Regions from separate parts of the Xanthomonas rydalmerensis genome, predicted to be linked through region 2. Evidence: predicted binding sites of a transcription regulator. Region 2 holds the regulator's gene; each other region holds the start of a gene.
What was found. The regulator FliA, encoded in region 2, starts transcription of late flagellar genes. The targets are predictions, from matches to a motif close to TAAAGTTTNNCNNNCNNNGGCCGATAA.
Positions count from the first base shown of each region.

Region 1: QN245_RS00600 (methyl-accepting chemotaxis protein) is a predicted target of FliA. The motif match lies at 7,955-7,981, and genes of this name have one in related genera.
Region 3: QN245_RS12995 (methyl-accepting chemotaxis protein) is a predicted target of FliA. The motif match lies at 5,552-5,578, and genes of this name have one in related genera.

Region 1 covers NZ_CP126170.1:133,737-144,037, reverse strand. The annotation lists gene QN245_RS00630 (ATP-binding protein) at 1-3,173, opposite strand, end outside; gene QN245_RS00625 (DUF4194 domain-containing protein) at 3,269-3,952, opposite strand; gene QN245_RS00620 (DUF3375 domain-containing protein) at 3,939-5,408, opposite strand; gene folE (GTP cyclohydrolase I FolE) at 5,440-6,039, opposite strand; gene QN245_RS00610 (MFS transporter) at 6,207-7,556, opposite strand; gene QN245_RS00600 (methyl-accepting chemotaxis protein) at 8,099-10,207, shown strand.
Region 2 covers NZ_CP126170.1:2,598,147-2,608,447, forward strand. The annotation lists gene flhA (flagellar biosynthesis protein FlhA) at 1-1,663, shown strand, start outside; gene flhF (flagellar biosynthesis GTPase FlhF) at 1,840-3,471, shown strand; gene QN245_RS10925 (MinD/ParA family ATP-binding protein) at 3,458-4,342, shown strand; gene QN245_RS10930 (RNA polymerase sigma factor FliA) at 4,339-5,088, shown strand; gene cheY (chemotaxis response regulator CheY) at 5,108-5,500, shown strand; gene QN245_RS10940 (protein phosphatase CheZ) at 5,501-6,109, shown strand; gene QN245_RS10945 (chemotaxis protein CheA) at 6,114-7,865, shown strand; gene QN245_RS10950 (flagellar motor protein) at 8,284-9,024, shown strand; gene motD (flagellar motor protein MotD) at 9,032-9,979, shown strand; gene QN245_RS10960 (ParA family protein) at 9,979-10,301, shown strand, end outside.
Region 3 covers NZ_CP126170.1:3,089,090-3,099,390, reverse strand. The annotation lists gene secD (protein translocase subunit SecD) at 1-700, shown strand, start outside; gene secF (protein translocase subunit SecF) at 774-1,739, shown strand; gene QN245_RS13000 (IS110 family RNA-guided transposase) at 1,920-2,891, opposite strand; gene QN245_RS12995 (methyl-accepting chemotaxis protein) at 3,295-5,442, opposite strand; gene QN245_RS12990 (inositol monophosphatase family protein) at 5,925-6,752, opposite strand; gene QN245_RS12985 (RNA methyltransferase) at 6,871-7,629, shown strand; gene QN245_RS12980 (phosphate/phosphite/phosphonate ABC transporter substrate-binding protein) at 7,781-8,698, shown strand; gene QN245_RS12975 (putative bifunctional diguanylate cyclase/phosphodiesterase) at 8,695-10,301, shown strand, end outside.

The DNA.
Region 1 (10,301 bases), 2.5 Mb from region 2:
AACTCGTTGTCGGCCTTGTCGAAGGCCTCGTCCAGCACCACCGCGGCGTAGCGCGGCAGTTCGCCGTCCTCGCCGCCGAGCTGGTAGCGCAGCGCCGCGGCCAGGCAGGTGGTGGCCAGCTTCTGGCGCTGGCCGCCGGACTTGCCGGCGCCGCTGCGGTAGATCTCCACCTGCGTGCGGCTGTCGGCATCCAGTTCCACGCCGACGAACTCCACGTGCTGGCGCACGTCCAGCACCTGTTCGCGCCAGCGCCGCAGCTCCGGCTCCTGCGCGCCGAGCCGCTGCACCAGGCCGCGCAACATGGCGAACTGCGCCTCGGCCAGCGCGCGGTCCTCCGTCTGCTGATGGCCGAGCACCGCGCGCAACTGCTGCTGGAACTCCTGCACCTCGAGCAGGCGCCGGTCGCTGACCTCGATGGTCAACAGGGTGCCGCGGTTGAACGGCACCTGCTCCAGGCTGGCGTTGACCTCGTCCATGCGCTGCTTGATCGCCTTGTGCGCTTCGGCGGTGTAGCGCTGCAGGGCCAGCAGGTTGTTCTTGCTCTGGGTCTGCAGCAGGTCGAAGAAGCGGCCTTCGTGGCGCGGCAGGCCGTCGCTCTCCAGCCGCTGCAGGCGCGCCAGGAAATCGTCGGCGCTGGCCAGGCTGACGGTGAAGTCGCCACTGTCCTCCGGCCACTGCTGGCAGTAGCGGCGGAAGCAGTCCAACACCTGCTGGCTCAGCCGCGCGTCCTGCGCCTGGCTCTGCGCCAGCTGTTCGCCGAGGCCGCGCTCGACGCTGCGCAGATGCGCTTCCAGGTTGTCCAGGCTCAACGGCGGCAGCGCCGCCAGCCGCGCGTCCAGCCCCGCCACCTGCGCCGGGCCGATCACCGCGGTGGCCACGCGCGCCGCGCAGGTCTCGCGCTGCGCTTCCAGGCGCGCGCGCTCGCGGCTCACCTGCGCGCGCTCCAGGCGCACGTCCTCGTAGGTGCGGCGGGCCTGGTCGCGGCGCGCGCGGACGGTGGCGATCTGCTCGCCCAGCGCGCGCAGCGCGGTGTCGCCCTCGCGCAGCTGCAGCAGTTGCTCGGCGATGTCGCTCAGGCGCTGCAGCTTGGGCGCGACGTCGATTTCGTCCCACTCGCGCTCGGCCAGGGTGTGCGCGGCCAGTTGCCGTCCCTGGTCCTGCTCGCGCTGCTTGCGCAGGGCGGCGACGTCGGCATCGCAGGCGGCGATGCGCTGCGCCAGGGTCTGGCCCTCGCGCTCGAAGACCTTGAGCTTGTCGCGGTTGTCGTAGCCGAGCAGCCAGCGCTTGCGGTCGCCGACGGCGTGGCGGTCGTCCTTCTCGTAACGGTCGCCCGGATGCTTGACCTGGCCTTCGCGGGTGATCGCGCGCTCGGCGTCGCGCAGTTGCGCCACGGTGTCCACGCAGGCGTAGTCGAAGCGCCGCGCCAGTTCCTGGCGCAGCCACGGCGCGTAGGCGTGATCGCGCAACTCCAGCTTGCGCAGCAGCGACTTGGCATCGGGCTCGCGGTGCTGCAGCGGCGCGTTGTGGCGTACCCGGAAATACACCAGGCGGGTGCCGAGCTGGGTCTTGTTGACCCAGTCGGCGACGCTGGCGTAGTGGCGTTCGTCGACCAGCAGCGACTGCGCGAAGCCGTGCAGCACGCGCTCGATCGCGCCGCGCCAGGCGGCCTGGTCGGCCTCCACCTGCACCAGTTCGCCGACGAACGGCAGGGCCGCTTCGGACAGGCCGGTCTCCGCGCACAGCCGCGCGCGCAGCGCCTGCATCGGCGCGGGAATGCTCGAGGGCGCCTTCAGCAGCGCCTCGATCTCGGCGCGGATGACCGCGAAGCGGCGTTCGTCCTCGCGGCGCTCGGCCATGCGCTCGGCGATCGCCTCGTCCAGGCTGCTGGCCTCGCCGGCGACGCCGTCGCGCAGCGCGCGGGCCTGCGCCACCTGCTCGGCGAAGCCGCTGGCGCTGCCGGCCAGGCCCATGCCGAGTTGGCGGCAGGCCTGTTCGACCTGACTGCGGCGGCGCATGCGCTCGTCACGCTCGCGTTCGACACGGCCGTGCTCGCGCTCCAGCGCCTCGACCTGCTCGCCGCCCTGCGCGCGTTGCTGCGTCTCCAGCTCGGCCAGGGTCTGCTCGTGGTTGTCCAGTGCTTCGCGGCGCTGCCCTTCCTCGCCGGCCAGGCCGCGGTCCTGGGTGTCCAGTTCCTGCAGGCGCGCGTCCAGCAGCGCCAGGCGGCGCTGCTCGCGGTAGCCGTCGATGCCCAGCTGCAGCTCGCGCAGCTCGCCAACGCCGCGCCGCAGCGCCAGCAGTTCGGCGTGGTAGTCGCGCGCCGGGGTCAGGGTCTCCACCTGGCGCCGCGCGGTGACCACCGCGTGGTGCGCGCCGTCGAGTTCGGCGAAGTCCTCGACCAGGCGGTCGGCCGCCTCGAAGGTGCGCGGCTCGTCGAGCATGAAGCTGCGCAGGAAGGCGTTGAGATCGCCCAGGTTCTTCGCCGACTGGGTCTTGTGCAGCAACCGCAGCGCCATCTCGTTGCCGATGCCGAGCAGGTGGCGGAAGCGCTCGGCGTAGCCGGCGAAGCTGTCGAAATGGTGCACGTCCTCGCCCAGGCGCAGCTTGAGTCGGCGCAGGTCCAGGTCGAAGCCGTCCAGTTCGGCGGCCACGTCGAAGCCGCGCGGCACCACCATGTAGTGCTTGCGCACGTCGGCCGCGGCGGTGCCGCTGCCGGCGATCCAGAACAGCCGCACCAGGCTCACCGCCTGGCCGTGCGCGTTGCGGTACTCCAGCGCCAGCGCCGACCAGGTCGCGCCCTTGCGCAGGTACTGGGTGGCGATCTCGCCGGAGGCGCTGTCCTGCTGGTCGGCCCAGGCGCCGCGCACGTAGGAGACCAGGCTGCGGTCGCGTCCGCTGCGTTCGGCCTCGCGCGCGGCGGCGTTGAAGTCGACGATGCTCGGTGGCGTCAGCAGGGCCGACATCGCATCGAGCAGGGTCGACTTGCCCGAACCGGAGCGGCCGACGAACAGGAAACCCTTCTCGGCGATCGGCACGTCGGTGAGGCCGTTGAAGGTGCCCCAGTTGTGCACCTGCAGGCGGCGCATGCGGTACTGCTGCGCGCGTTGCTCGGCCAGGGTCTCGGCGAACAGGGACGGAGCGACGGGGACGGTGGACGATTCGGACAGGGACGTCATCGGGAACTCATCGGAAAACGGGGACGGCCGCCATGGCGGCCAGCGCACGGCGCCGGGGCGACGCTAGGCGCGGGCGACGCGCGGGCGCAGGCCTGTCATGGCGCCGTCTCGGCCGCGCCGTCGCGCAGGCCGCGGTAGGCCGCCGCCAGCGCCTGCACGTCCTCGGCCGAGAACAGCAGCTTCAGCGCGGGCGAGACTTCGTAGCGGTCCTCGCTGCCGCGCAGCTTGGACAGCAGGTGGTTGTCGCGCATCTTGGCGATCGCCGCCAGCACCCGCCGGGCGAAGCCGGCGCGGTCGGTGGACACGTTCTTCTCGTACACCGTCAGCACTTCCAGCAGTTGCGCCTCGTCGACCACCGCGCGCTCGCCGCGGGTGTCGGCCTCGGCCAGTTGCTGGCGCAGGAACAGCAACAGCACCGACTCGATAAAGGTCAGCGGCGCGGTGCGCAGCAGCGCCGGGGTCTCCAGCTCGCCGGTGTCGGCCTGGCGCGCGAATGCCACGCCGCCGTCGCGGTCCAGCACCAACTCCAGGAACAGCTCGCTCAGCACGCGGCGGATCGCCACCTCATGGCGCAGCAACGCCTGCCATAGCGGGCCGTGCCGGTAGGCATCGACGCTGGGGCCGGACAGCAACTGGCACAGCGCGCGGCGTGCTTCCAGCGGCAGGCTGCCGCTGTCGCCGGCGAACAGCGTAGTGCCGGCCTCGGCGGCGGTGGCGGCGGCCGTCGCAACATCGCCGGCATCGGCCTGGTGGCCGTGGAATTCGTCAGACCAGTTCATTGCGTTTTTCCTTGGTGAACCACACCAGCGGGATGCGCGCGCGCCGCACCTGGCCGTCGCCGCCCTCCCATTGCACCGCTTCCCATTCGCCATCGACGACCACGCCGTGACGGGTGCCCAGCGCCAGGTAGCCGATCACGCTGCCCAGGCCCTGCGCCGCCGGGCGCTGCCGCAGCGCCTCGCCGATGCTCAGCTGCGGCTGCCGGCCGAGCAGGTCGTGCAGGTCGTTGCGCAGGCCGCGCAGATCGATCTCCGACTGCGCCACCAGGTCGCCGACGCTGTCCAGCGAGATCGTCGCCGCCTCGGCCGCCTGCACCCGCCCGTCCACCTGTTGGCTGCGCGGGTCGTGCAGGCGCCACTGCGACAGCGAGCGCAGCCGCGCGCTGCTCAGCGGCAGCACGTAGCCGGTGGCGGCGGTGGCGTGCAGGTGGTCGCGCAGCTGCAGTGCCTCGCCCTGCGCCTGCTTCAGCAACTGGTTGAGCCGGCGCTGTTCGAGGTAGCCGCGGCTCTGTACGAACCCGCGCAGGCTGCGCGCGAAATGCTGCATCACCTCGTGCACCTGGCCGCCGCGTTCGAGCAGGGTGCCGGTGAGCCCGCGCAGGAAGGCGCGTTCGTGGCGATCCAGGCGGCGGGCGAAGCCGCGCGCCAGCAGCGCCTCCAGCGCCGCGTCCAGCTGCACGCTCTGCTCGGCGTCGTTGAGCAGGCTCCAGAACGCCTGGAAACTGCGCCCGGCCTCGCTCTCGCCGATCACGTCGATGCCGGCGAACAGCTTCTCCAGCACGTCGCCGCGCGCGCCCTCGTCGTCGATGATGCGCTCGCGGAACTCGCGGTTGAGCCGTTCGAAATCGTCGCGGACGCGGCGGAAATCCTCGGTCAGGTCGTCGGACAGGCGGATGATGTCGCGGGTGCGTTCCAGCGCGCGCTTGCCGTCCAGCGCGGCCAGCTTGCCGGCGGCCACGCGCTCGATCTCCGCGTCCAGGCGCTCGCGCTCGGCGCGCAGCGCCGCCAGGCGCGCGTCCGGATCGGTCTCGGTCTGCCCGGCCAGTTGCACCAGTTGCTGGATCACCAGCGACAGCCGGCTCTCGGTGGCCACGCTGGCGCTGTCGCGCACGCCAGCGATGAAGCGGATCGCCTGCGCCGCCTGCCGCGACAGTTCATATTCTTCCTGCGCATCGCCCTCGGGCAGGCGCCGCTCCAGCCAGCCCTGCGCCAGCCAGTGCGCCACGTAGGCCTGCGCGGTGCGCGGCAGTTCGCGCGACAGCTCGTCGTCCTTCAGCACATCGAGCTGGCGCTGCAGGCGCTCGTGCAGCACGTCGGCCGGCAGCCGCCGCTGGGCGTCGCCGAGCAGGGTCTGCAGCAGGCCGATCAGCTCCGGGGCATGGTCGGCGGCGAGCAGCTTCCACAACGGCTGTTCGCGCAACTGGCGATAGCCGGCGATCCGGACATGCGGCTTCATGCAGGAACCGACCGCCACCGCATCCGCAGACTCAGCGCACGCGCTCGATGAAGCGCAGGAACTCGGCGCGGGTACGCGCGTCCTCGCGGAAGGTGCCGAGCATCTTCGAGGTGACCATGCTGACGCCGCGCTTGTGGATGCCGCGGGTGGTCATGCACTCGTGCGCGCCTTCCACCACCACGCCCACGCCCAGCGGCTGCAGCACGTCCTGGATGCACTGGGCGATCTGAGCGGTCATCTTCTCCTGCACCTGGAAGCGCCGCGCATAGGCCTCGACCACGCGCGCCAGCTTGCTGATGCCCACCACCTTGCCGCGCGGCAGGTAGCCGACGTGGACCTTGCCGATGATCGGCGCCATGTGGTGTTCGCAGTGGCTTTCGTACTCGATGTCGCGCAACACGATCAGTTCGTCGTAGCCGGCCACTTCCTCGAAGGTGCGCAGCAGGTACTCGCGCGGGTCGGCGCGGTAGCCGCTGAACCAGTCGCCATAGGCTTCGGCCACGCGCCGCGGGGTGTCCAGCAAGCCCTCGCGGGTGGGGTCTTCGCCGGCCCAGCGCAACAAGGTGCGCACTGCGTCTTCGGCCTGCGCCTGGGTCACCGGGGGAGTGGAGCTATTGTCGGAATCGGCCATGGGGGAACGCCCGTGAGGGGGCTGCATGGTACCCGAGTCGCCCGGCAGCCGCCGCATGGCGGCCCCCGCGTGGCGGGGCGACCCGGCCGCGACCGGGTGCGCCGTTCAGCGTCCATCTGCTCAGCGCCCGGGCGGCGCGCGCACCGCCCGGGCAGACGCCGCGCCGGTCAGCGCGAACGCGTCCGCATCTCGCCCTCGTGGTCGAGCCAGTTGGACCCCTTGTTGGTCAGGAAGAACATGTACACCACCAGCGACACCGCGATCACCGCCGTGGCGTACCAGACGAAGCTGGTGACATGGCCGGTCTTCAGCGAGGCCTGGTACAGCAGCGGCGCGGTGCCGCCGAAGGCCGAATTGGCCAGCGCATAGCCCAGGCCCACGCCCAGCGCGCGGATGTGGGTGGGGAACAGCTCGGCCTTCACCACCGCGTTGATCGAGGTGTAGCCGGTGAGGATGACGAAGCCGGCGGTGAGGATCGCGAACGCGCTCAACCAGTCGCTCTGCTTGGGCAGTTCCAGCACCAGGAACCAGGTATAGAGCACGCCGCCGATGCCGAAGAACACCAGCAGGGTCTTGCGCCCGATGATGTCCGACAGCCAACCGCCCACCGGCTGCATCAGCATCAGCACGATCAGCGCGACCAGGTTGATGATGGTGCCGGCCATCAGGTCGTCGCCGGCGAAGGCGGTCTGGATCATCTTCGGCCCGGTCACCGAATAGGTGTAGAACGCCACGGTGCCACCGGCGGTGATCAGGAAGCACAGCAGCAGCGGGCGCCACTGGTGCACGAACAGCTCGCGCAGCGAGCCGGAGGCGTTGGCGCCGCCGCGCTTGGCCGCGGCGATGGACTCGGCCGTCAGCGACTCGTCCATCGTGCGGCGCAGCCAGAACACCACCAGCGCGCCGATACCGCCCAGGCCGAAGGCCACGCGCCAGCCCCATTCGGAGACCTGGCCCTTGTCGAAGAAATGCAGCATTCCCAGCAGCACCGCCTGCGCCAGCACGTGGCCACCGACCAGGGTGACGTAGTGGAACGAGGACAGAAAGCCGCGCCGCCCGGGAATCGCCGCCTCGGACATGTAGGTGGCGCTGGTGCCGTATTCGCCGCCGGTGGCGAAACCCTGCAGCAGCCGCGCCAGCAGCAGCAGCACCGCCGCGCCGCCGCCGATGCTGGCCACGGTGGGCGTCACCGCGATCAGGAACGAACAGGCGGCCATCACCGACACCGACACCGTCAGCGCCAGGCGGCGACCGTAGCGGTCGGCGAAGCGGCCGAAGTACCAGGCGCCGATCGGCCGCATCAGGAAGGTCACCGCGAAGATCGCCCACACGTACAACGTGGCGTTCTTGTCCTCCTTGGAGAAGAACTGCGACTCGAAGTAGGTGGCGAACACCGAATAGACATAGACGTCGTACCACTCCACCAGATTGCCGGCCGAGCCCTTGAGCGTGTTGGACACCGAGCGGCGCAGGCTGCCCGGTGCGGCGGCGGCGGACGAAGAGGTGGATGCACTCATGCGGCGGGCCTCGTGGATGGACGTCACGGAGTATAGGCACACACGTGCGAGGATCCTGTCGCGGCAGCGCGTGTGCCAGGCGCGCGCCTCATTGTGCCTGCGGCGCAGCGAATGCCTTGCCGTACCTGCCCGAGCGATCGGAGCAGCAGACCTGGCGCTTGCCCGCGGCAAGCATGTCGCAAGTGCTGGAGATGCGCTTGACCTGTGTCTGCGCCTGCTTGCCGCGACGATCCAGAACACCGCGCCACGGCGGTCGATATGTTCCAGGCGGCGCGAGCCGGGCCGTGCCGGTCACCGCCGCGCCGCGCACGGCCTGACGTGGCCGGCGGCCATCGCCACGTAGACAGGCACCCCATCACGTTCCCCGCACTGCGCCGCCGGCGCCCAGGCCACATCCCTTCAGTTCGACCGGGTAACGCCGCTATCCATGCGCCGGCCCGGGGACCAGCGCCCTGCGCGCGTCACGCGGGCGCAGGCAACCTGCCTGCCCGTCCGCCGTCACCTACCGTCATCCCTCTTCCTTCCCCCATTCCCCCGATCCCATGCACGCCCTTTCGAATCTGCGCATCGGCCAGCGCCTCGCGCTCGGCTTCCTCACCCTCATCGTGCTGATGGTCCTGCTCACCGTGGTCGGCATCCAGCGCGTGCACAGCATCGACCGGCGGCTCACCGCGATCAACGAGGTCAACAGCGTCAAGCAGCGCTACGCGATCAACTTCCGCGGCAGCGTCCACGACCGCGCCATCGCCTTGCGCGACGTGGTGCTGCTGGACGATGCCGCCAGCCGGCAGGCGACCGAGCAGACCATCGACAAGCTGGCCGGCGACTACGCGCGCGCCGCGCAGCCGCTCGACGCCCTTCTGGCCGCCTCTACCGACGCCCAGGAGAAAGCCATCCTGCAGCGCATCCAGGGCATCGAACAGCGCACCATGCCGCTGATCGCGCAGGTCCGGCGGCTGCGCGATGCCGGCGACACCGTGCAGGCGCAGGCGCTGCTGCTGCAGCAGGCGCGCCCGGCCTTCGTCGACTGGCTGGCCAGCATCAACGCCTTCATCGACCTGCAGGAAGCCAAGAACCGCCAGGCCGCCAAGGAGGCGATGGCCACCGCGCGCGGCTTCGCCCTGCTGATGATCGGCTGCACCGTGCTGGCGCTGCTGCTGGGCTCGCTGATCGCCCTGTTGCTCACCCGCCGCGTGGTGCGCCCGCTGCGGCAGGCGCTGGGCCTGGCCGAGCGCATCGGCGCCGGCGACCTGAGCAGCCCGGACACCGCCACCACCCACGACGAGGCCGGGCAGTTGCTGCGCGCCATGCAGCAGATGCAGCGGCGCCTGCACGCGGTGATTTCCGCACAGCGCGAGATGGCCGCGCGCCACGACGCCGGCGCCATCAGCTACCGCATGGATGCGCAGCGCTTCCCCGGCGAGTACGGGCGCATGGTCGCCGACACCAATGCCCTGGTCGATGCGCACGTGCAGACCCAGTTGCGCATCACCGAGGTGATGGGCCGCTACGCCATCGGCGACCTCAGCCAGGACATCGCCCACTATCCCGGCGAGAAAGCCGCGATCACCGCGGCGATGCAGCAGGTCAAGCAGAACCTGCACGCCATCAACGTGCAGATCCAGACCCTGGCCGAGGCCGCCTGCGCCGGCAATTTCGCCCACCGCGGCCAGCCGGAGAAGTTCGAGCACGCCTTCCGCACCATGGTCGAGAACCTCGACACCATGATGGCCACCGCCGACGCCAACCTGGCCAAGTTCTCCGCGCTGCTGCGCTGCATCGCCGACGGCGACCTCACCGTGCGCATGAGCGGCAACTTCCACGGCGTGTTCGCCGCCATGCGCGACGACGCCAACAGCACCGTGCACCGCCTGACCGACATCGTCGCGCACATCCAGCGCACCACCAACAGCATCGGCTTCGCCGCCGAGGACATCGCCAGCGGCAACCAGGAGCTGGCCAAGCGCAGCGAGCAGCAGGCCGCCAGCCTGGAAGAGACCGCCGCCTCGATGGAGGAACTGACCTCCACCGTGAAGCAGAACGCCGAGCACGCCCAGCGCGCCAACCAACTGGCACTGGGCGCGGCCGGCGTGGCCAGCGAAGGCCGCGACGTGGTGGGCCAGGTGGTGGAGACCATGGATGGCATCCAGGCCGCCTCCAAGCGCATCGCCGACATCATCGCGGTGATCGACGGCATCGCCTTCCAGACCAACATCCTCGCCCTCAACGCCGCAGTGGAAGCCGCGCGCGCCGGCGAGCAGGGCAAGGGGTTCGCGGTGGTGGCCGCGGAGGTCGGCACGCTCGCGCATCGTTCGGCCGGCGCCGCCAAGGAGATCAAGACCCTGATCGACGACTCGGTGCAGCGCGTCGCCCACGGCGCCACGCTGGTGCACCAGGCCGGCGCCACCATGGACCAGGTGGTGGCCAGCGTGCAGCACGTCACCGACCTCATGGGGCAGATCTCCGCCGCCTCGCACGAGCAGGCCAACGGCATCGCGCAGGTCAACCAGACCATCGCGCGCATGGACGAGACCACCCAGCAGAACGTGGCGCTGGTGGAAGAAGCCAGCACCGCGGCGCGCTCGCTGGAAGAGCAGTCGGCGCAGCTCACCCAGGCGGTGGAAGTGTTCAAGGTCGGCGCCTACGTCTGACCTGCGGGGGCCGCGCCGCCGCGTTTCCCACGCCGGTTCACGGCGCGGGCGACCCGCGGCGGCCGCGGGCCGGCAGCGACCCAGCGCGTGAACG
Region 2 (10,301 bases):
CACCAAGGGCGCCGGGCGCGTGTCGGAAGTGACCGCGCGCTTCATCCTCGACGCCATGCCCGGCAAGCAGATGGCGATCGACGCCGACCTCAACGCCGGCCTGCTGACCCGCGAGGAAGCCAAGGCCCGCCGCGAGGAAGTGCGCGAGGAAGCGGACTTCTACGGCTCGATGGACGGCGCCAGCAAGTTCATCCGCGGCGACGCCATCGCCGGCATCCTGATCCTGTTCATCAACCTGATCGGCGGCATGGCGGTCGGCGTGCTGCAGCATGGCATGCCGGTGGGACAGGCCGCCTCCACCTACACCCTGCTGTCGATCGGCGACGGCCTGGTCGCGCAGTTGCCGGCGCTGCTGGTGTCCTCGGCGGTGGCGATGCTGGTCACCCGCGCCTCGCGCTCGCAGGACATGGGCGCGTCGATGATGGGCCAGGTGTTCGGCCAGCATAAGGCGCTGGCGGTGGCCGCGGCGATCATGGGCCTGGTCGGCCTGATCCCGGGCATGCCCAACGTCGCTTTCTTGACGCTGGCGCTGATCCTGGGCCTGCTGGCCTGGAAGATGTGGAAGCGCAGCCTGCAGCCGACCCCGGCCGCCGCCGAGGCGGCGCCGCAGGCGGCGGCCGCGGCCCAGGCCAATGCCGAACTGGGCTGGGACGAACTGCGTCCGATCGACCCGCTGGGCCTGGAGGTCGGCTACCGGCTGATCCCGCTGGTGGACAAGGCCCAGGGCGGCGAGCTGATGGCACGCATCAAGGGCGTACGCCGCAAGCTGACCCAGGACATCGGCTTCCTGGTGCCGCCGGTACACATCCGCGACAACCTGGAACTGCCCGCCAACGCCTACCGCCTGCTGGTGCACGGGGTGCCGGTGGCCACCGCCGACATCCACCCGGACCGCGAACTGGCGCTGGACCCGGGCGGCGCGCTCGGCAAGATCGACGGCATCGCCGGCAAGGATCCGGCGTTCGGCCTGGATGCGACCTGGATCCAGCCGCACCTGCGCGCCCAGGCCGAGACCATGGGCTACACCGTGGTCGACCCGGCCACGGTGATCGCCACGCACCTTTCGCACCTGATCCGCGAACATGCCCCGGAACTGCTCGGCCACGAGGAAGTGCAGCAACTGCTGGCGACCCTGGCCAAGAGCGCGCCCAAGCTGGTCGAGGACCTCACCCCCAAGGCGCTGCCGCTGTCGGTGGTGGTGCGGGTGCTGCAGAACCTGCTGATCGAGAAGATCCCGGTGCGGCAGCTGCGCAAGATCGTCGAGGCCCTGGTCGAGCACGCGCCGCAGAGTCAGGAACCCGGCGCGCTCACCGCCGCCGTACGCAACGCCCTGGGCCGGTTCATCGTCCAGGAGATCGCCGGCATGGCCCCGGAACTGCCGGTGTTCACCCTGGCCCCGCAATTGGAACGTGTCTTGCAGGACTCTACCCAGGGCAACGGCGCGGCGCTGGAACCCGGACTGGCCGAACGCTTGCACCAAAGTCTGGCGGACTGCGTGAGCAAGCAGGAGGCGCGCAACGAACCGGCAGTGGTGCTGGTGCCGGCGCAGGTCCGCGCCGCCCTCGCCCGCCTGGTCCGCCACAGCGTCCCCGCGCTGTCGGTCCTGTCCTACAGCGAAGTGCCGGAGGACAAGCGGCTGAAGTTGGTCGGCACGATCAGCTGATTGGCGGGGATTGGTGATTTGGGATTCGGGAGTCGCAACAGCGGGCCCGGCACGCGGAGAGAGACAGCAATGACACGAACGAACACAACCAGAGCAAGGCGACCGGATAGCAGCCATGCCATGGCGGCCTCCGCAACCAATCCCCACTCCCCAATCCCGAATCCCGGCACTCACCCATGAAGATCAAACGCTTTGTCGCCCCCGACATGCGCACCGCCTTCCGGATGGTGCGCGACGAGCACGGGCCGGATGCGGTGATCCTGTCCAACCGGCGTACCGACGAGGGCATCGAGATCGTCGCCGCCAGCAATTACGACGAGGCCCTGGTGCAGCGGGCGCTGGATTCGGTGCGCCCGGACGAGGCGCCACGCGCCGCCGCGGCGCAGGCACCGGCCGCTGCCGCGCCGCGCGCCGCCCGCAGCGATAAGGCCGCGGCCAGCCCGGCGATGGCGATGATGGCCGCGATCAGCGAGCGCCGTGGTGGCGCCGCGGCGACCGCCCCGGCCGCTGCCGCAGCCCGGCCGCTGACCCAGCCGGCGGCGCTGGCCGCCTCGGCCATGCCTGCTGCGGCCGCCCCGGCTGCCGCAGCGCGCCCGGCCGCAGCGGCCAAGGCCCCGGCACCGGCCACGGGCCGCGCCGACTTCAGCATCCCCGAGGACGTGTTCCGCAACGCCCCGATCAGCGTGCCCATGCCCAGCCCGTTCGCCGCCGCCCCGGCGCCGGCCGCCGAGGCCATGCCGGCCTGGCGCGACGACGTCGCCGCGGTGGCGCTGACCCCGGTGGCGAGCCCGGCCCCGGCCGTGCCTGCGCCGAGCGCGGCCAAGCCGGACGCGCCGGCCACTGCCGGAATCCCGGCGGCCGCGACGCTGGCGGCGGTGCCGACCTTCCCGGCCCCGCAGAACGACGAACAATTGACGCAGCTGCGCGACGAACTGGCGCTGATGCGGCAGATGATCGAGCGCGAGATGAACCGCCTCACCGACGAACGCCTGCGCGGCTCGCCGGTCCGCGCCCAGGCCCTGGAATTGATGGACGACTATGGCTTCGACAGCGGCATCACCCGCGACGTGGTCATGCAGATCCCCGCCGACCTGGAGCTGCACCGCGGCCGCGGGCTGATGCTGGGCCTGCTGTCCAAGCGCCTGCCGATCGCCCCGCTGGACCCGATCGAGGAAGGCGGCGTGATCGCCCTGATCGGCCCCACCGGTGCCGGCAAGACCACCACCATCGCCAAGCTGGCCTCGCGCTTCCTGGAGCGCCATGCCGCCCGCGACGTGGCCCTGGTGACCACCGACACGGTCCGCGTCGGCGGCCGCGAGCAGCTGCACAGCTACGGCCGCCAACTCGGCATCGCCGTGCACGAGGCCGACAGCGACGCCGCGCTGCAGCAGCTGCTGGAGCGCCTGGCCGACTACAAGCTGGTGCTGATCGACACCGCCGGCATGGGCCAGCGCGACCGCGCCCTGGCCGCCCAGCTGCACTGGCTGCGCGCCTCGCGTGTGGTCCGATCCTTGCTGGTACTGCCTGCCAATGCCCATTTCTCCGACCTGGACGAGGTGGTGCGCCGGTTCGCCGGCGCCGACCCACAGGGGGTCATCATGACCAAGTTGGACGAGACCGGGCGGTTCGGCAGTGCCTTGTCGGTGGTCGTGGACCACCGCCTCCCCATCACCTGGGTGACCGATGGACAGCGCGTGCCGGACGACCTGCACCGCGCCAACGCCGCCAGCCTGGTATTGCGCCTTGAAGATTTGCGGCGCGCTGCCGATAAGCCCTGTACTCCGGAGCAGACCCATGCCGTCGCGTGACTACGTCAATCTGACCAATGCCTTCCCCCTGTCGGCGACGCGTAGCGAACCGCTGGGTCCGGTGCGCACCATCGCCGTGACCGGCGGCAAGGGCGGCGTGGGCAAGACCAACATCTCGGTCAACCTGTCCATGGCGCTGGCCGACATGGGCAAGCGCACCCTGCTGCTGGACGCCGACCTCGGCCTGGCCAACGTCGACGTGCTGCTGGGGCTGACGCCCAAGTTCACCGTGGCCGACCTGGTCGCCGGGCGCTGCACCCTGGAAGAGGTGCTGATCGACATGCCCAACGGGCTGATGGTGGTGCCCGCCGCCTCCGGCCGCCGTTACATGGCCGAGCTGCCGCCGGCCCAGCACGTGGGCCTGGTCAACGTGTTCTCCGAGCTGCAGCGCGAGCTGGACGTGATGATCGTCGACACCGCCGCCGGCATCACCGACAGCGTGCTGACCTTCTGCCAGGCCGCGCAGGACGCGGTGGTGGTGGTCTGCGACGAGCCGGCCTCGATCACCGACGCCTACGCCCTGATCAAGGTCCTCTCGCGCGAGCGCGGCGTGGACCGGGTGCAGATCGTCGCCAACATGGTGCGCGACCTCAACGAAGGCCGCCTGCTGTACGACAAACTGAGCCGGGTCTGCGAGAAGTTCCTCGGCGACGTGTCGCTGAACTACCTGGGCTGCGTGCCGCAGGACGACTGGCTGCGCCTGTCGGTGCAGCGCCAGCAGCCGGTGGTCAAGGCCTACCCGTCCAGCCCGTCGGCGCAGGCGATCGCCGAGATCGCCCGGCGCACCGCGCGCTGGCAGGCGCCGACCGCCCCACGCGGCAACGTCGAGTTCTTCGTCGAACGCATCATCCAGCGCGGGGTGGCCGCATGAACGCCGCCGCCCACTACCGCGCCGTCCAGCGCAACAGCGCCAACGACTACATCGCCCAGCACTCGGACCTGGTCCGGCGCATCGCCCATCACCTGGCGGCGCGACTGCCGGCCAGCGTCGAGATCGACGACCTGATCCAGGCCGGCATGATCGGCCTGATCGAGGCTTCGCGCAGCTACGACGCCGAACAGGGCGCCTCGTTCGAGACCTACGCCTCGATCCGCATCCGCGGCTCGATGATCGACGAGATCCGCCGCGGCGACTGGGTGCCGCGCTCGGTGCACCGCCGCGCCCGCGACGCCGCCTCGGCGATCCGCAAGATCGAACAGAGCACCGGCCGCGCCGCCGCCGCCAACGAAGTGGCCGCGGCGATGGACATGCCGCTTCCCGAATACCTGCGTTTGATGGAAGATGCCGCCCGCGGCCAGGTGCTGAGCCTGGAGTCGCGCATCGAGGACCATGGCGAGCTGGATACCATCGCCAAGGGCGGACCCAATCCGCAGCAGATGCTCGAGCGCAGCGAATTCGGCCGCGAGCTGGGCAAGGCCATCGCGCAGTTGCCCGAACGCGAGCAGTTGGTGCTGTCGCTGTACTACGAGCAGGAATTGAACCTCAAGGAAATCGGCGCGGTACTCGGGGTCAGCGAGTCGCGCGTGTGTCAGATCCATGGCCAGGCCACGGTACGGTTGCGCGGACGCCTGAAGGCGTTCGGTGTCGCCGATGCCGGTCTGGAAGACGAAGAATAGGAACCCTTAGGAGTCAGTGGTGAACAAGAACATGCGGATTTTGATCGTGGACGATTTCTCGACGATGCGGCGCATCGTCAAGAATCTGCTCGGCGATCTGGGCTTCACCAACACCGCCGAGGCCGAAGACGGCAACAGCGCCCTGGCCGCGCTGCGCTCGGCACCGTTCGAGTTCGTGGTCACCGACTGGAACATGCCCGGCATGACCGGCATCGATCTGCTGCGCAACATCCGCGCCGACGACAAGCTCAAGCACCTGCCGGTGCTGATGGTCACCGCCGAGGCCAAGCGCGAGCAGATCATCGAGGCCGCGCAGTGCGGCGTGAACGGCTACATCATCAAGCCGTTCACCGCGCAGACGCTGCAGGAGAAGCTCGGCAAGATCTTCGAACGCCTGGGAGCGACCGCCTAAATGGAAGCCACCGCCGAACGTACCGCCCTGATCGAACGCCTGCAAGGCGCGCTGGACGCGCTGGAGAACGGCGACGAGGCCGGCTGGCGCAGGGAGATCGACACCCTCGCCGCCTGGCGCACGCGGCCGATGATGCAGGGCCTGAGCCGGCTCGCGCGCGATCTGGGTCAGGCGCTCGGCGAACTGCCGGTGGTGCCCAGCGAGGCCGGCGAGCTGGACGACGCCTGCTCGCGTCTGGACCACGTGGTGGAGATGACCGAACAGGCCAGCCACCGCACCCTGGACCTGGCCGAGGAATGCCGCGCGCTGGCCAACCAGCTCGCCGCCGGCGGCCTCAGCGGCGACCAGGGCGAGATCCTCGACAAGATCCGCCACAACCTCACCGAAATGGCCCTGGCGCAGAGCTTCCAGGACCTGACCGGGCAGATCATCCGCCGCGTCGCCGGTATCGTGCGCCGCGTGCACGAAGGCTTCGGCGCGCTGGGTCTGCCGCCGAAGGAAGAACGCAAACCCGACGGCAGCCTGGCCGGCCCGGCCCTGCCCGGTCTGGACCGCCACGGCGTGTCGCAGAACGACGCCGACGACCTGCTGTCCGGACTGGGACTGTAATGCCATGAGCGCCGTACCCGACGACATCGCTGCCGACTTCATCATCGAGGCCCAGGAGATCCTGGACCGGCTCGGCGAGCAGTTGGTGTCGCTGGAGCAGGCGCCCGAGGACAGCGGCCAGCTCAACGCCGTGTTCCGCGGCTTCCACACGCTCAAGGGCGGCGCCGGCTTCCTGGCGATCAACGCCATGGTCGAGCTGTGCCACGCCGCGGAGGAAACCCTGGGCATGGCCCGCGCCGGCCAGGCCACCCTGCAGGCGCGGCACTTCGACGCCGCGCAGCAGTCGCTGGACTACCTGCAGTCGATGCTCGACGCCTTCGGCAGCGGCCAGGAGCCGCCGCGTGCGCCAGCGGAACTGATCGCGCAGTTCGACGCGCACGGCGATGCCGCCCCGGCACCGGCCCCGGCCAAGAGCGCCGCGCCGGCGCCCGCCCCCGCAGCGGCCACCGCCGCGGCCGCGGGGGATCTGATCAGCGACGACGAATTCGAAGCGCTGCTGGACCAGTTGCACGGCGATGCGCCGCCGACGGCCACGCCGCAGGCGCTGCAGCCGGCGCCGCGCGCGCCCAGCGCCGCGCCCAAGGCCGCGGCCGCCCCGGCCAAGGCCGCCGAACCCGAACACACCGTGCGTGTGGACACCAAGCGCCTGGACGCGATCGTCAACCTGATCGGCGAACTGGTGCTCTCGCGCAACCGACTCAAGACCCTGCGCGTGCGCCTGCGCGACGAGGAACTGGACCGCGCGGTCAGCAGCCTGGACATCGCCACCGCGCGCCTGCAGTCGGCGGTCATGCGCACGCGCATGCAGCCGGTCGGCAAGGTGTTCTCGCGCTTCCCCAAGGTCGCGCGCGACGTCGCCCGCTCCCTCAACAAGGAAGTGGAACTGGAACTGATCGGCGCCGATACCGAACTGGACCGCAACCTGGTCGAGGCGCTGGCCGATCCGCTGGTGCACCTGGTGCGCAACGCCATCGACCACGGCATCGAGGCGCCGGCGCTGCGCGAGGCCACCGGCAAGCCGCGCGGCGGCCACGTGCGCCTGTCGGCGCAGCAGGAAGGCGACTACGTCAGCATCGAGGTGCAGGACGACGGCGCCGGCATCGACCCGGAACGGCTACGCGCCAAGGCCCGCGAGAAGGGCCTGATCGACCCCGAGGCCGCAGCCCGCCTGACCACCGAGGAATGCCTGCACCTGGTGTTCCTGCCCGGCTTCTCGACCAAGGCCGAAGTCACCGATATCTCCGGCCGCGGCGTCGGCATGGACGTGGTGCAGTCGCGCATCCGCGAACTCAGCGGACAGATCCAGATCCAGTCGGAACTGGGTCGCGGCAGCCGCTTCCTGATCCGCGTGCCGCTGACCCTGGCGATCCTGCCGACCCTGCTGGTGCAGGCCGGCGACACCGTCTACGCACTGCCGCTGGCGCGCGTGGTGGAAGTGCTGCACGCCCCGCGCCGCTCGCTGGGCTGGTTCGACGGCCGCGCCGTGCTCGACCGGCAGTCGCATACCCTGCCACTGGTGGACCTGCGCCAGTGGCTCAACATCGACGCCCCGCAACTGCCGCTGCTGACCGTGGTGGTGCTGCAGGCCGGCGAATCGCGCATGGGCCTGGTCGTGGACCAGGTCCGCGGCCGCGAGGAAGTGGTGATCAAGCCGCTGCCGCGCTCCCTGCGCGGCCTGCCTGGCTACGCCGGCGCCACCCTCATCGGCGACGGCCGCCTGGCGCTGATCCTGGATGTGGATGGCTTGAAGGCCTGAGGGGCCGGGATTGGGGAATGGGGATTGGGGAGTCGTAAGAGCGGCTTCCCTGGCGCTTCTCTGCTTCTTGTAGGAGCGGCTTCAGCCGCGACGCGGTGAGGCTGGGACTCGGGAATCGGGATTGGGGAATCGCAAAAGCGGCTCGCCGCCGCATCGGTTCCCTTGTAGGAGCGGCTTCAGCCGCGACGCCGTGAAGCCGGGATCGGAGCTTGGCGATCGCACGCGCGGCGCACTACTCCCTACCGACACGATCCGAACGATCGTGCATAGGCACGCGCCAAGGTCAGCGCGTCGCGGCTGAAGCCGCTCCTACGACACACCGACCAACCCGCCGCGCTCGCGCGCTTGCGACTCCCCAATCCCGAATCCCGAATCCCCAACCCATCAAGTCCCCCGCCCCCTGGCCGATACCTCCTGCATGGACAAGCTCAGTCTCATTGGCCTGCTGTTGGCGATTCTGTCGCTGATCGGCGGCAGCATCCTCAAGGGCGCCGGCATTTCGGCGCTGTGGTCGCCGGCTGCGTTCGTGATCGTGATCGTCGGCACCGTCGCCGCGATCCTGGTGCACACCCCGCCTTCCGTGTTCCGGCGTGCGTTCCAGATCGCCAAGTGGCTGCTGTGGCCGCCGCCGAGCGATCGCCAGGCGCTGCTCAAGCAGATCGTGGAATGGAGCAACATCGCCCGCCGCCAGGGCCTGCTCGGCCTCGAGAACCAGGTGCCGCAGCAGCAGGATCCGTTCGTGCGCAAGGGCCTGCAGATGCTGGTGGACGGCGTGGAGCCGGAAGCCATCCGGCACATGCTGGAGATCGACCTGGAAGGCCAGGAACACTGCGACCTGGCCGCGGCCAAGGTGTTCGAGGGCATGGGCATCTACGCGCCGACCCTGGGCATCATCGGCGCGGTGCTGGGCCTGATCGCGGTGATGAAGAACCTGGCCGACCCGAGCAAGCTCGGCCACGGCATCGCCGCCGCGTTCACCGCCACCATCTACGGCATCGCCTCGGCCAACCTGCTGTTCCTGCCCATGGCCGCCAAGCTCAAGAGCGTGATCAAGCACAGTTGCGGCGAGCGCGAAATGATCATCGAAGGGTTGATCGCCATCGCCCAGGGCGAGAACCCGCGCAACATCGAATCGAAACTGGCCGGATTCTTGCATTGAGTTGCCAATGGCCCGCAAGCACTCCCACGACGAGCACGCCAACCACGAGGCATGGGCCATCCCCTATGCCGACCTGATGACGTTGCTGCTCGCCTTCTTCGTGGTGATGTACGCGCTGTCCACGATCAACGAAGCCAAGTACCGGGTGATGGCCGACGCGATGAGCGCCGCGTTCGGCGGTACCCCCAAGACCCTGCGCCCGGTGCAGGTCGGCGACCAGGCCTTGCAGGGCCAGGGCGGCGAGCGCCCGACCCCGATCAAGTCCAGCCCGGCGCTGACCCTGCCCGATCCCAACCGCCTGCCCTCCGGCAATGCGCAGCGCGGCGACGACCTGCGCGACGCGCAGCAGTTGCGCCGCGCGCAACGCCAGCTCGACAGCATCGCCGACCGTCTCGGCGCCGCGCTGGCGCCGCTGATCCAGAAGAAGCTGATCACCGTGCGCCGCGCCGGGCTGTGGATCGAAGTGGAGATCAACAGCGACATCCTGTTCGGCTCTGGCTCGGCCGCGCTGGACCAGAGCGCGCGCGCCACCCTGGCGGAACTGGCGCAGGTGCTGGCCGGCGTGCCCAACGGGGTGCGCGTGGAGGGCTACACCGACAACACCCCGATCGCCACCTTGCAGTTCCCGTCGAACTGGGAACTGTCGGCGGCGCGCGCGGCCAGCGTGGTCCACCTGTTCGCCGACCAGGGCCTGCAGCCCTCGCGGCTGTCGATGATCGGCTACGGCCAGTTCCGCCCGCGCGCCAGCAACGACACGCCGGCCGGCCGCAACGCCAACCGCCGCGTGGTGCTGGTGATCCTGGCCGATTCCGGCGACAGCAGCGATCCGACGCCGTCGGCCCCCGACCGTTTGAGCGCCGGCGCCGCGCCGGCCACTTCGACCCCCCCCGCCGCGGCGGCCGCCGGCAATGCCGGCGGTTCCCGCGCAGTACCTGCCATTGAAGGAGTCAACTGATGCGCATCTGGGCGATCGCCAACCAGAAAGGTGGCGTGGGCAAGACCACCACCACGCTGGCCATGGGCCGTGGGCTGGCCATGCTCGGGCACCGCGTGCTGATGCTCGATCTCGATCCGCACGCCTCGCTGACCCGGGCCTTCGACGTGCCGCAGGAACCGCAGCCGCCGGGCGTGCTGGACCTGTTCGGGACCCCGCCGGGCGAACTGGCCGCGCTGGCCCGCGACACCGCGGTCGAGCGGCTGAGCTTCGTCTGCGGGCAGACCGCGCTGGCCACGCTGGAACGGCGTAGCGCCAACCAGCCCGGTTTGGGCCTGGCGCT
Region 3 (10,301 bases), 490 kb from region 2:
AGTGCGCAGCGTGCGCGTCAACGAGGAGGCGCTGGCGCCGACCCGTATCGCCGGCGTGTTCGGCAAGAACTTCCAGACCACCGGCCTGGAGAAGACCGAGGCGGAGAACCTGGCCAAGCTGCTGCGCGCCGGTTCGCTGGCCGCGCCGATGGACTTCGTCGAGGAATACGTGATCGGCCCGAGCCTGGGTGCGGAGAACGTGGAGCGCGGCGTCACCGCGGTGGTCTACGCCTTCCTGTTCACCCTGGTGTTCTTCAGCGTGTACTACCGCATGTTCGGCCTGATCACCTCGGTCGCGCTGCTGATGAACCTGCTGATCGTGGTCTCGGTGATGTCGCTGTTCGGCGCCACCATGACCTTGCCCGGCTTCGCCGGCCTGGCGCTGTCGGTGGGCCTGTCGGTGGACGCCAACGTGCTGATCAACGAGCGTATCCGCGAAGAGCTCCGCCTGGGCGTGCCGCCCAAGTCGGCGATCGCGGCCGGCTACGAGAAGGCCGGCGGCACCATCCTCGACGCCAACCTCACCGGCCTGATCGTCGGCGTGGCGCTGTACGCGTTCGGTACCGGCCCGCTGAAGGGCTTCGCGCTGACCATGATCATCGGCATCTTCGCCTCGATGTTCACCGCGATCACCGTGTCGCGCGCGCTGGCGGTGCTGATCTACGGCCGTCGCAAGAAGATCAAGTCCGTGGCCATCTGAGCCACGCACGCCACCTTCCGCACGTCCCCGCGCCGGCAGGCGCGGGGTCCAAAAAAACGCAGAGCGGTCTCCAATGAAAATCTTCCCGCTTCACCTGATCCCCAACGACACCAAGATCGACTTCATGCGCTGGCGGCACCCGACCCTGGTGCTGATGCTGGTGCTGGCGCTGGCCTCGTTCGCGGTGATCTTCGCCAAGGGCTTCAACTACGCGCTGGAGTTCACCGGCGGCGCGCTGGTGCAGACCAGCTTCCAGAAGCCGATCGACGTGGACCAGGTGCGCGAGCAGTTGGCCAAGGCCGGCTTCGAGAACGCGCAGGTGCAGAACGTCGGTAGCGGCAACGAGGTGGTGATCCGCCTGCAGCCGCAGGGCGAGCACAACAACGAGGACATCACCAAGAACCTCGCCGAGCAGGTGCGCAAGGCGGTGAGCACGCCGCAGAATCCGGCCACGGTCAAGCCGGGCGAGTTCGTCGGCCCGCAGGTCGGCAAGGACCTGGCGCTGAACGGCGTCTACGCCACCGTGTTCATGCTGGTCGGCTTCCTGATCTACATCGCCTTCCGCTTCGAGTGGAAGTTCGCGGTGGTGGCCAGCGTGACCGCGCTGTTCGACCTGCTGGTGACGGTGGCCTACGTGTCGGTCACCGGCCGCGAGTTCGACCTCACCGTGCTGGCCGGCCTGTTGTCGGTGATGGGCTTTGCGATCAACGACATCATCGTGGTGTTCGACCGCGTGCGCGAGAACTTCCGCAGCCTGCGCGTGGAGCCGATCGAAGTGCTGAACCGTTCGATCAACCAGACCCTGTCGCGTACGGTGATCACCGCGGTGATGTTCTTCCTGTCGGCGCTGGCGCTGTACCTGTACGGCGGCGAGTCGATGGAAGGCCTGGCGCTGACCCACATGATCGGCGCGGTGGTGGTGGTGGTGTCCTCGGTGATCGTGGCGGTGCCGCTGCTGTCGATCGGGCCGTTCCAGGTCACCAAGCAGGACCTGCTGCCGAAGTCGAAGGACGTCGAGGCGCTGGCGCGTAGGCCCTGAGGGGCCGGGATTGGGGATTCGGGAGTCGGGAATCGTAAAAGCGTGATTCCTGGTCCTGAAACACTCGCTCCTGCGAACAGAAAAGCCGCGCGGATGCGCGGCTTTTTCTTTGTGCGGACGCTTGGAGATTCGAGTTGGGGCGGCGCCGCATCCGCTTTGTCGTAGATACCGTCTTACCCCCTAGCAGGCAAGGCTCCTTTTCGGGTCGAACGCGGTGCCCGATTTGAGGACGCCATAGGCGAGGTGCAGGAGCTTGCGCATAGCGGCGCACACGATCTGCTTGCCGGCTTTGCCGCGTTCGCTTAGCCGCTGTTTCAGCGCCCGGATGACCGGGTTGTGGGTCATGGCCACCAGGGCCGGCATGAACAGGCCCGCGCGCAGGCGGGGCGAGCCGGTGCGCGAGATGCAGACATGGCCTTTGCGGTCGCCCGACTCCTGCAGGCACGGATTCAGGCCGGCGAAGGCGGTCACCGCCGAGGCATCGGCAAAGCGCCTCACATCGCCAAGCTCGGCCAGCATCAAGGCCGCACTGGTGTCGGCGATGCCCTGGATGCTCACCAGTAACTCGCGCTGCCCCCGCAAGGTCGGATCCTGGTCGATATGGTCATCGATGGCCTGCTCGATCTGGGCGATGTGATGTTGCAGATCGGCCAGATGGACCTGGATCGAGTCCTTCACCTGGGCCGGAGCGACGTCCAGCCGGTTGCGCTCCATCTGCAGCATCTGTTGCAAGTCCTGGCGCCGGCGCACCAGTGCCTTGAGTTGCTTGAGCGCCGGCGGATCAGGGTGCCAACGGCGTAACTGCTCGCGGTGACGCAGGGCATAGCTGGCGATCAGCTTGGCATCGCTGCGATCGGTCTTGACCCGGCTGAGCTGGCTGCGTGCATACGCGGCCGTCTGCGCCGGGTTGAGCACGCACACCCGATAGCCTCGTGCGTGGAGGAACTCGGCCAGTGCCTGGTGGTAGGTGCCAGTGGCCTCCATGGCGATCCAGCTCTCGGGCTGCGCATGGGTCTGCAGCCATGCCTGCAGGGCCTGGAAGCCCTTGGCATCGTTGGACAACTTGGCCTTGGTACGGTGCTTGCCATTGGTCAGCTCGCTGGCCACATCGAAACTGCGCTTGGCGACGTCGATGCCGATGACGGGAGACATACGCGATTCCTCCATCGTGTCAGGGTCATGATCGGCGCTGTGCCCGGTCCTGCCTTGTCGATGCGAGTTCACGCCGGGGGCGGACTCTGGATACCGTTCGGACACCCAAGGGCCAGCATGTGGAGAGGGGAGCCGATCTACGATGCAAGCTCTAAGCTTCAGGAGCGACTGGACTTCCCACACCTCCTCCGATGATCAGTCGGAAGACATGACGCCTGTTTAGGGGCGCCAGGTCCAGATACAAGGAGCGGCTTCAGCCGCGACGCCTTGCCGGTAAGGCGTCGCGGCTGAAGCCGCTCCTACAGATAGGTCGGTCGGGTTGCAGCGCCTGCCGGTGTCGCGGGATGGGCCGTCGACGACGGCCCATCCCTCCGCGGCGTCCCTGCCGCGCGGCGGGTCCGGACTAGGCCGCGTTGGCGGTGGCGCGGGCGACCAGGTGCGCCACCATCGGGTAGGTCTCGCTGCGCACCTGGAACTGGCCGACGATCTCCACCAGGTCGCCGGCCTGCTGTTCCATCGCGCGCGCCGCGGCGGTGGCTTCCTCGACCAGGGCGGCGTTCTGCTGGGTGGTCTCGTCCATCTGGGTGACGGTGTGGTTGACCTGTTCGATGCCGGCCGACTGCTCCTGCGAGGCCGCGGCGATCTCGCCCATGATGTCGGTGACGCGCTGCACCGAGGCCACGATGTCCTGCATCGTCGTGCCGGCCTGGGCGACCAGTGCCGAGCCTGCGCTCACGCGCTCGACCGAGTCGTCGATCAGCGCCTTGATTTCCTTGGCCGCGCTGGCCGAACGCTGGGCAAGGGTGCGGACCTCGCTGGCGACCACGGCAAACCCACGGCCCTGTTCGCCGGCGCGCGCGGCTTCGACCGCGGCGTTCAAGGCCAAGATGTTGGTCTGGAAGGCGATGCCGTCGATGACGCCGATGATGTCGGCGATCTTCTTGGAAGCCGCTTCGATGCCGTCCATGGTGGTGACGACCTGGCCGACCACCGTGCCGCCCTGCGAGGCCACCGAGGCGGCGCCGGCCGCCAGTTGATTGGCCTGGCGGGCATGCTCGGCGTTCTGTTTCACCGTGGCGGTCAGTTCCTCCATCGACGCGGCGGTTTCCTCCAGGCTCGCGGCTTGCTGCTCGGTCCGGCGCGACAGGTCGTCGTTGCCGCTGGCGATCTCGCCCGCGGCGGTGTCGATGCTGGCCGCGGCCTGCTGGATGCGGCCGACCATGTCGGTCAACTGCGCGACGGTGGCGTTGGCGTCGTCGCGCATCCGCGCGAACACGCCGTGGAAATCGCCCTGCATGGTCTGGGTCAGGTCACCGGCGGCGATCGCGCGCAACAGCTGCGACAGCGCCGCGAGGTTGGTCTCGGTGCCGGTCATCATCGTGTTGAGATTGGCGACCATGCCGCGGAAGGCATGCTGGAAGCGCTGCTCCTCGCCGCGGCGGGAGAAGTCGCCCTGCGCGGCGGCGCGCACCAGCAGGTCGATCTCGTGGTTGATCGCGCCGAGGTTGCGCTTCACCTTGGCCATGGTGTCGGTCAGGATCGCCATCTCGCCCGGGAACTGTTCCAGATCGCGGCTGAGGTCGCCTTCGGCGTACTCGCCCATCAACGTGATCAGCCGCTGCTTGACCGAAATATGGCTGTGCACCAACGCGTTGGTGTCGCGCACCATGCGCCCGTAGTCGCCGGGGAAGCGCGCCTCGTCCATGCGGAAGCTGATCTGGCCGGCGGCATGCTGCCGGGCCATCTCGGTCTGCGCCTGGATCACCGTGCGCAGTTCCTCCTGCATCTGCCGCATGTCGTTGAGCAGCGACGGCGCCTGTGTGCGCAGGCGCACGTCCTGCGACAGGTCGCCGCTGGCGATACGGCGCACCACGTCGGCCGCGTAGGCCGGCTCGCCGCCAAGCTGGCGCATCAGGCTGTTGCGGACCAGCAGGCCGAGCAGGATCGCGGCGACGATGCCGATCAGCATGCCGCCGATGCTGGTCCACTCGCCGGACTGCGCGCGTGCCTCGCTCTCGGCCTTGCGCACCTGCAGCAGTGCGCGTTCGGCGTCCTCGTACTGGCCGATCGTGTCGCGCAATCCGTCCATCTGCTGCTTGCCGACGGTTCGGAATGTGTCCAACTGGGCGTCGTCGCTGTCGGCGGCGGTGGCGCGCATGTGGTCCAGTGCCTTGCGCTTGGTCGCCATGAACTGCGCGTAGTCCTGCATCAGGGTTTGCAGGCGCGCTTGCTGTGCCGCATTGTCCGCGGTCAGCTGCTTGGATTCCTGCCACTGCGCGCGGAACTCGCGCTCGCCGAGTTCGAACGGCTCCAGATAGGACTTGTCGCGGGTCAGGGCGAAGCCGCGTGCGCCGCTCTCGATGTTGAGCAGGCTCACCAGCATGCGGTCGCCGAGAGTGATGACCTTGTACGTGTGCGCGTCCAGCGCCGCGGCGCTGGTGAACTTGCGGAAACCGATCAGGCTGGTGATGCCGACCAGCAATAGCATGGCGATCACGCCGCAGAAGCCGATTGCCAGGCGTTTGGTGACGGTGAGATGATGGAAGGACACGCGAGATCTCCGAAAGATGCGAGAGAGCGGGCGCCACCGGCTCCATTGCCGCAGGGGCGGCAACGCAGGCGCGGATCAGCGGGGGAAGTTCGGGCAAAAGCCCGCATCTTTATCGGCCGCGTTCTGGGGATCTTTAGGGCTGTGTTCGCCGGTCGCATCGGGCGCATCGCACAGGCCATGGCAGCTGCACGCAGCGCCTCGTGTCGCCGTTTTCTACGCAAACCGCGATCAAGCACAGGTGAAGCGCGCGACGTGCAATGCGTGAGCGTGGCGTGAGGCGCAGGCGCTGTGCCGCGTAACGAGCGCAAGCGGAAATTCTGGAAGTCCCATGTCCTCTCGCGATGCGAAAGCGGTGCGTGCAAGGCCCTCGCTGAGAGGCGTGAGCGCGCGGTGCGCGAATGCCGGGCACAAAAAAGCCGCGCAAGTGCGCGGCTTTTTTTGTGCTGGAGTGTCGGCGCCGGCCAGTCGCCGGACGCGCCCGCTCAGAACTTCGCGTCGAACTCGCCGGCGTAGCCGGTGTTGACGATCAGCTTCTGCAGCGCATCGCCGACCTTGAGGTTGCCGGCGACCACCTGGAACTGCTGTGGGCCGCGGTCGTCGATGCGGCCCAGGGTGCCGCCCTTGAAGTCGGTGACGCGGCCGCCGGCCTCGCGCACCAGCAGCACGCCGGCCGCGATGTCCCAGGCCTTCACCCCCGCTTCGAAGTAGGCGTCGCTGCGGCCGCAGGCGACATAGGCCAGGTCTAGCGCCGCCGAGCCGGTGCGGCGGATGTCCTCGGCCTGCACCAGCAACGCGTCCACGCACTTGAGCTGGGCGCTGGCGTGCTTGCGCTCGCGCGGCGCGAAGCCCGTGTGGACCATGGCGCCGTTGAGTTCCTTGCGCTCGCTGACGCGGATGCGGCGGTCGTTGAGCACGGCGCCGTTGCCGCGGCTGGCGGTGAACAGTTCGTTGCGCAGCGGATCGAAGATCACCGCGTCGATCGGCTCGCCGTTCTCGACCAGGGCGATCGACACGCAGTAGTGCGGGAAGCCGCGCAGGTAGTTGCTGGTGCCGTCGAGCGGATCGATCACCCACATGTAGCGCCCGCCGCCCTGCACGCCGCCTTCCTCGCCCATCACGCCGTAGTCGGGGTAGGCGCGGCGCAGCTCCTTGACGATCACTTTCTCCGCATCGGCATCGACTTCGCTGGCGTAGTCCATGCGGTCCTTCTGCACCACGTTCAGTGCTTCCAGGCGGTTGATGTGGCGCAACAGGACGTTGCCGGCGAGGCGGGCAGCCTTGACCATGACGGTGACGGCGGGTTTTTGCATGGCAAACGCTCCCGAAAAGGCGGAGGTGGGTCTGGAGGAGGAAAAGAGCAATCCGGCGCCAAGGCCGGCCGCGCAGTTTACCATCTACGCCCCCGTTCGCTTCGCCTGCCGTGCCGCCATGACCGATTCTCTCCGTATTCGCTTCGTCCTGGTCGGAACCCAGCATCCCGGCAACATCGGTGCGGCGGCGCGCGCGATGAAGACCATGGGGCTGTCGCGGCTGGTACTGGTGGCACCGGAATGCGAGCTGGATACCGAGGCGTACCGGCGTTCTGCTGGTGCCGAGGACCTGCTGCAGCAGGCGCCGGTGCTGCCCGCGCTGGCCGACGCGGTGGCCGATTGCCGGCTGGTGCTGGGCTGCACCGCGCGAAGCCGCCGCGTGTCGCTGGAGGAACTGCTGCCGGCCGATGCCGCGCAGCGCCTGACCGCCACCAGCGCCGAGCCTGCGGAAGTGGCGCTGGTGTTCGGCCGCGAGCGTACCGGCCTGACCAACGAGGAGCTGCAGCTGTGCCACGCGGCGGTGCACATTCCCTCCGATCCGGCGTTCAGTTCGCTCAATCTGGCCGCGGCGGTGCAGGTGCTGGCCTACGAGGTGCGCCTGGCGCAGCTGCGCAGTGCCGCCCCTGCTCCCGCGCCGGCGCCGGGCTTTCGCGAGGCGCCGGCCAGCCACGCCCAGGTGGAAGGGCTGTTCGGGCAGTTGGCCGAGACCCTGGACGACATCGACTTCCACAAGGGACGCGCCCCGGATTCGGCGATGCGCAAGCTGCGCCGGCTGTTCCTGCGCACCGAACTGACTGAGCAGGAAGTGCGCCTGTTGCGCGGCGTGCTGTCCGATGCGCAGCGCATGGCGCGGCTCGCCGGACAGGCGGGAAACTGAGGCCGGACAAGGCGCGAAGGCATCCTTCGCGGCGCGCGCGGTGACGCGCGCGTCGGGGGCGAACAGCATGCGCGGCTGGCGCCATTCTGTGACGCTGTCACCGGCATGCGCTTTCGGCTAGGCTTTGCAAGGTCTACTTGGGGATCGTGGTTTGTCCAGTTCGCGTTGGCGGGTGGTCGTGGTGTGGCTGGCGCTGGCGATCTGCTGGCCCGCGTCCGTGCACGCGCGGCCCTCGGTCCTGGTGCTGGGGCGCATCAGCGACAATCCCAAGGCCCATTACGAGCAACTCAAGCCGCTGCTGGACTACGTGGTGCCGCGCATGCGCGAAGTCGGCATCACCTCCGGGCAGATCCTGATGGCCCGCGACAGCCAGCAGATGAGCAGTTACCTGCGCCGTGGCCGGATCGACTGGGTCACCGAGACCGCCGCCACCGCGATGGCGCTGGAACAGCGCGGCGGCGCCAAGCCGCTGCTGCTGACCGAGCGCAACGGCGTGCGCCAGTACCACACGGTGTTCTTTGTGCGCCGCGACGGGCCGGTGCACGACCTGGCGGATCTGCAGGGGCGGACCCTGGCGCTGCAAAGCCCGCTGTCCACCAGCGCCTACATGGTGCCGATGATGACGCTGTTCGAGCACGGCCTGCATCCGGAGATCCTGCTGTCCAGCAAGGACCAGCCCTCGGCAGAGACGGTCGGCTATGTGTTCGCGCGCTCGGAACTCAACATCGCCGCCTTCGTGCACAAGCACCTGGTGGATGCCGGGGCGTTCAGCAATCTCGACTGGGACGACGAGCGCCGCATCCCGCCGGCATTCCGCCGCGACTTCCGGGTGATCTACCGCAGCGAGCCGTATCCGCGCGCGATCGAAATGGTCCGCAGCGACCTGCCGACCGAGGTGGAGACGCGCTTGCGCGAGGTCCTGCTGCATGCCGCCGACGATCCGCAGGGACGCGCGGCGCTGCGCCAGTTCTTCGGTACCTCCGGCTTCTACCCGATCGATCCGGCCTCGCAGAAGCGCCTGGACACCCTGCGCGCCGGCGTGGCGCGGGTGAGGGCGGAAGTGGAATGAAGACCATGCGTTTCGGGTTGCAGGCCAGGTTCCTGCTGGCCATGGGCGTGGCTGCGCTGTTGGTGATGGCGATCCTGGCCCTGCTGCTGGAGCGCCAGGCGGCGATGCAGCGCGAGGTGCGCACGCTCAGCGGCAATGCCATCCACAGCCTGTTCGACAGCAGCATGCGCACCCGCGGCGAGTCGCTGGCGCGGCAGCTGGCCGACTCGCTGGCCAATCCGGTGTACTACTCCGACCTGGATGCGATCGGCACGCAGGTGCGCGGGGCGCTGGGCTATGTGGCAGTGGCCTATGTGCTGGTCTACGACGCCGACGGGCGGCTGATCCACGACGGCAGCGAGGATTTGCTCGGCTACGGCCAGCGCATGCGCGGGACGATGGCCGACGCCGCGATCCGCTCCCGCGGCCTGCTGGCGCAGGAGTCGCCGGAGTTCCTCGACGTGTCGATGCCGATCATGATCGGCGACCAGCGGGTGGGCGGGGTGCGGGTGGGCATGTCCTGGGCGCGGGCGCAGGAGTACGAGCGCAAGGCCGGGCAGAACCTCGACCAGCGCCTGGGCGCACTGGGCAAGCGCCATCTCGGCTGGCTGCTGCTGTTGCTGGCCGCGCTGGGCCTGACCGCGGCGATGGTGACGGTCTACGTGCAGCGCACCCTGGTGGCGCCGCTGCGCTGGATGGCCGCGGCCGCGCGCCAGATCGAGGCCGGCAACTACGCGGTGGAACGCCGCGACAGCGGCCGTCACGACGAGGTCAGCGAATTGCTGCGCGCGTTCGGGCGCATGAGCGAGGCGATCGCCCGGCACGACCGCGACGTGCGCCACATGGCCTACACCGATGCGTTGACCGGGCTGACCAACCGGCTCGCGTTCCGCGAGGCGCTGGACCATCGCATGCTGTCGGCACGCGCCTCGCAGCGCCGGCTGGCGCTGCTGTTCGCCGACATCGACGATTTCAAGCGGATCAACGACACCCTGGGCCACGAGGCCGGCGACGAAGCGCTGCTGCAGTTCGCGCGGCGCATCCAGCTGGCGGTGGAGCAGTTGGGCGGCGACGACGCGCTGCTGGCGCGCTTCGGCGGCGACGAGTTCGTGATCCTGGTGGAGGACCCGCAGGCGGCCAAGGTCGCCACGGCGCTGGCGCAGCGGCTGGTGCAGGAACTGCGCGAGCCGCTGCGGATCCAGGGCCGCGAGGTGTTCATGGGCACCTCGATCGGCATCACCGTCTACCCCGGCGATGCCGAGGACGCGTCGGCGCTGCTGAAGAACGGCGACATCGCCATGTACCAGGCCAAGCTGGCCGGCAAGAACTGCCACCGCTTCTACAGCCGTGCCATGGACTATGCGGTGGAGCGGCGCGTGCACATGGAGCACGAACTGCGCGGCGCCTGGGAACGCGACGAACTGAAGCTGGCCTACCAGCCGATCTTCCGCACCCAGGACCGGCGCATGGTCGGCGTGGAAGTGCTGTTGCGCTGGCAGCATCCGGCGATGGGCACGATCTCGCCGACGGTGTTCATCGACGTGGCCGAGCAGAGCGGGCTGATCGAAAGCATCGGCCCCAAGGTGTTGCGCGCGGCCTGCAGCGAGGCCACGCAGTGGCGGCG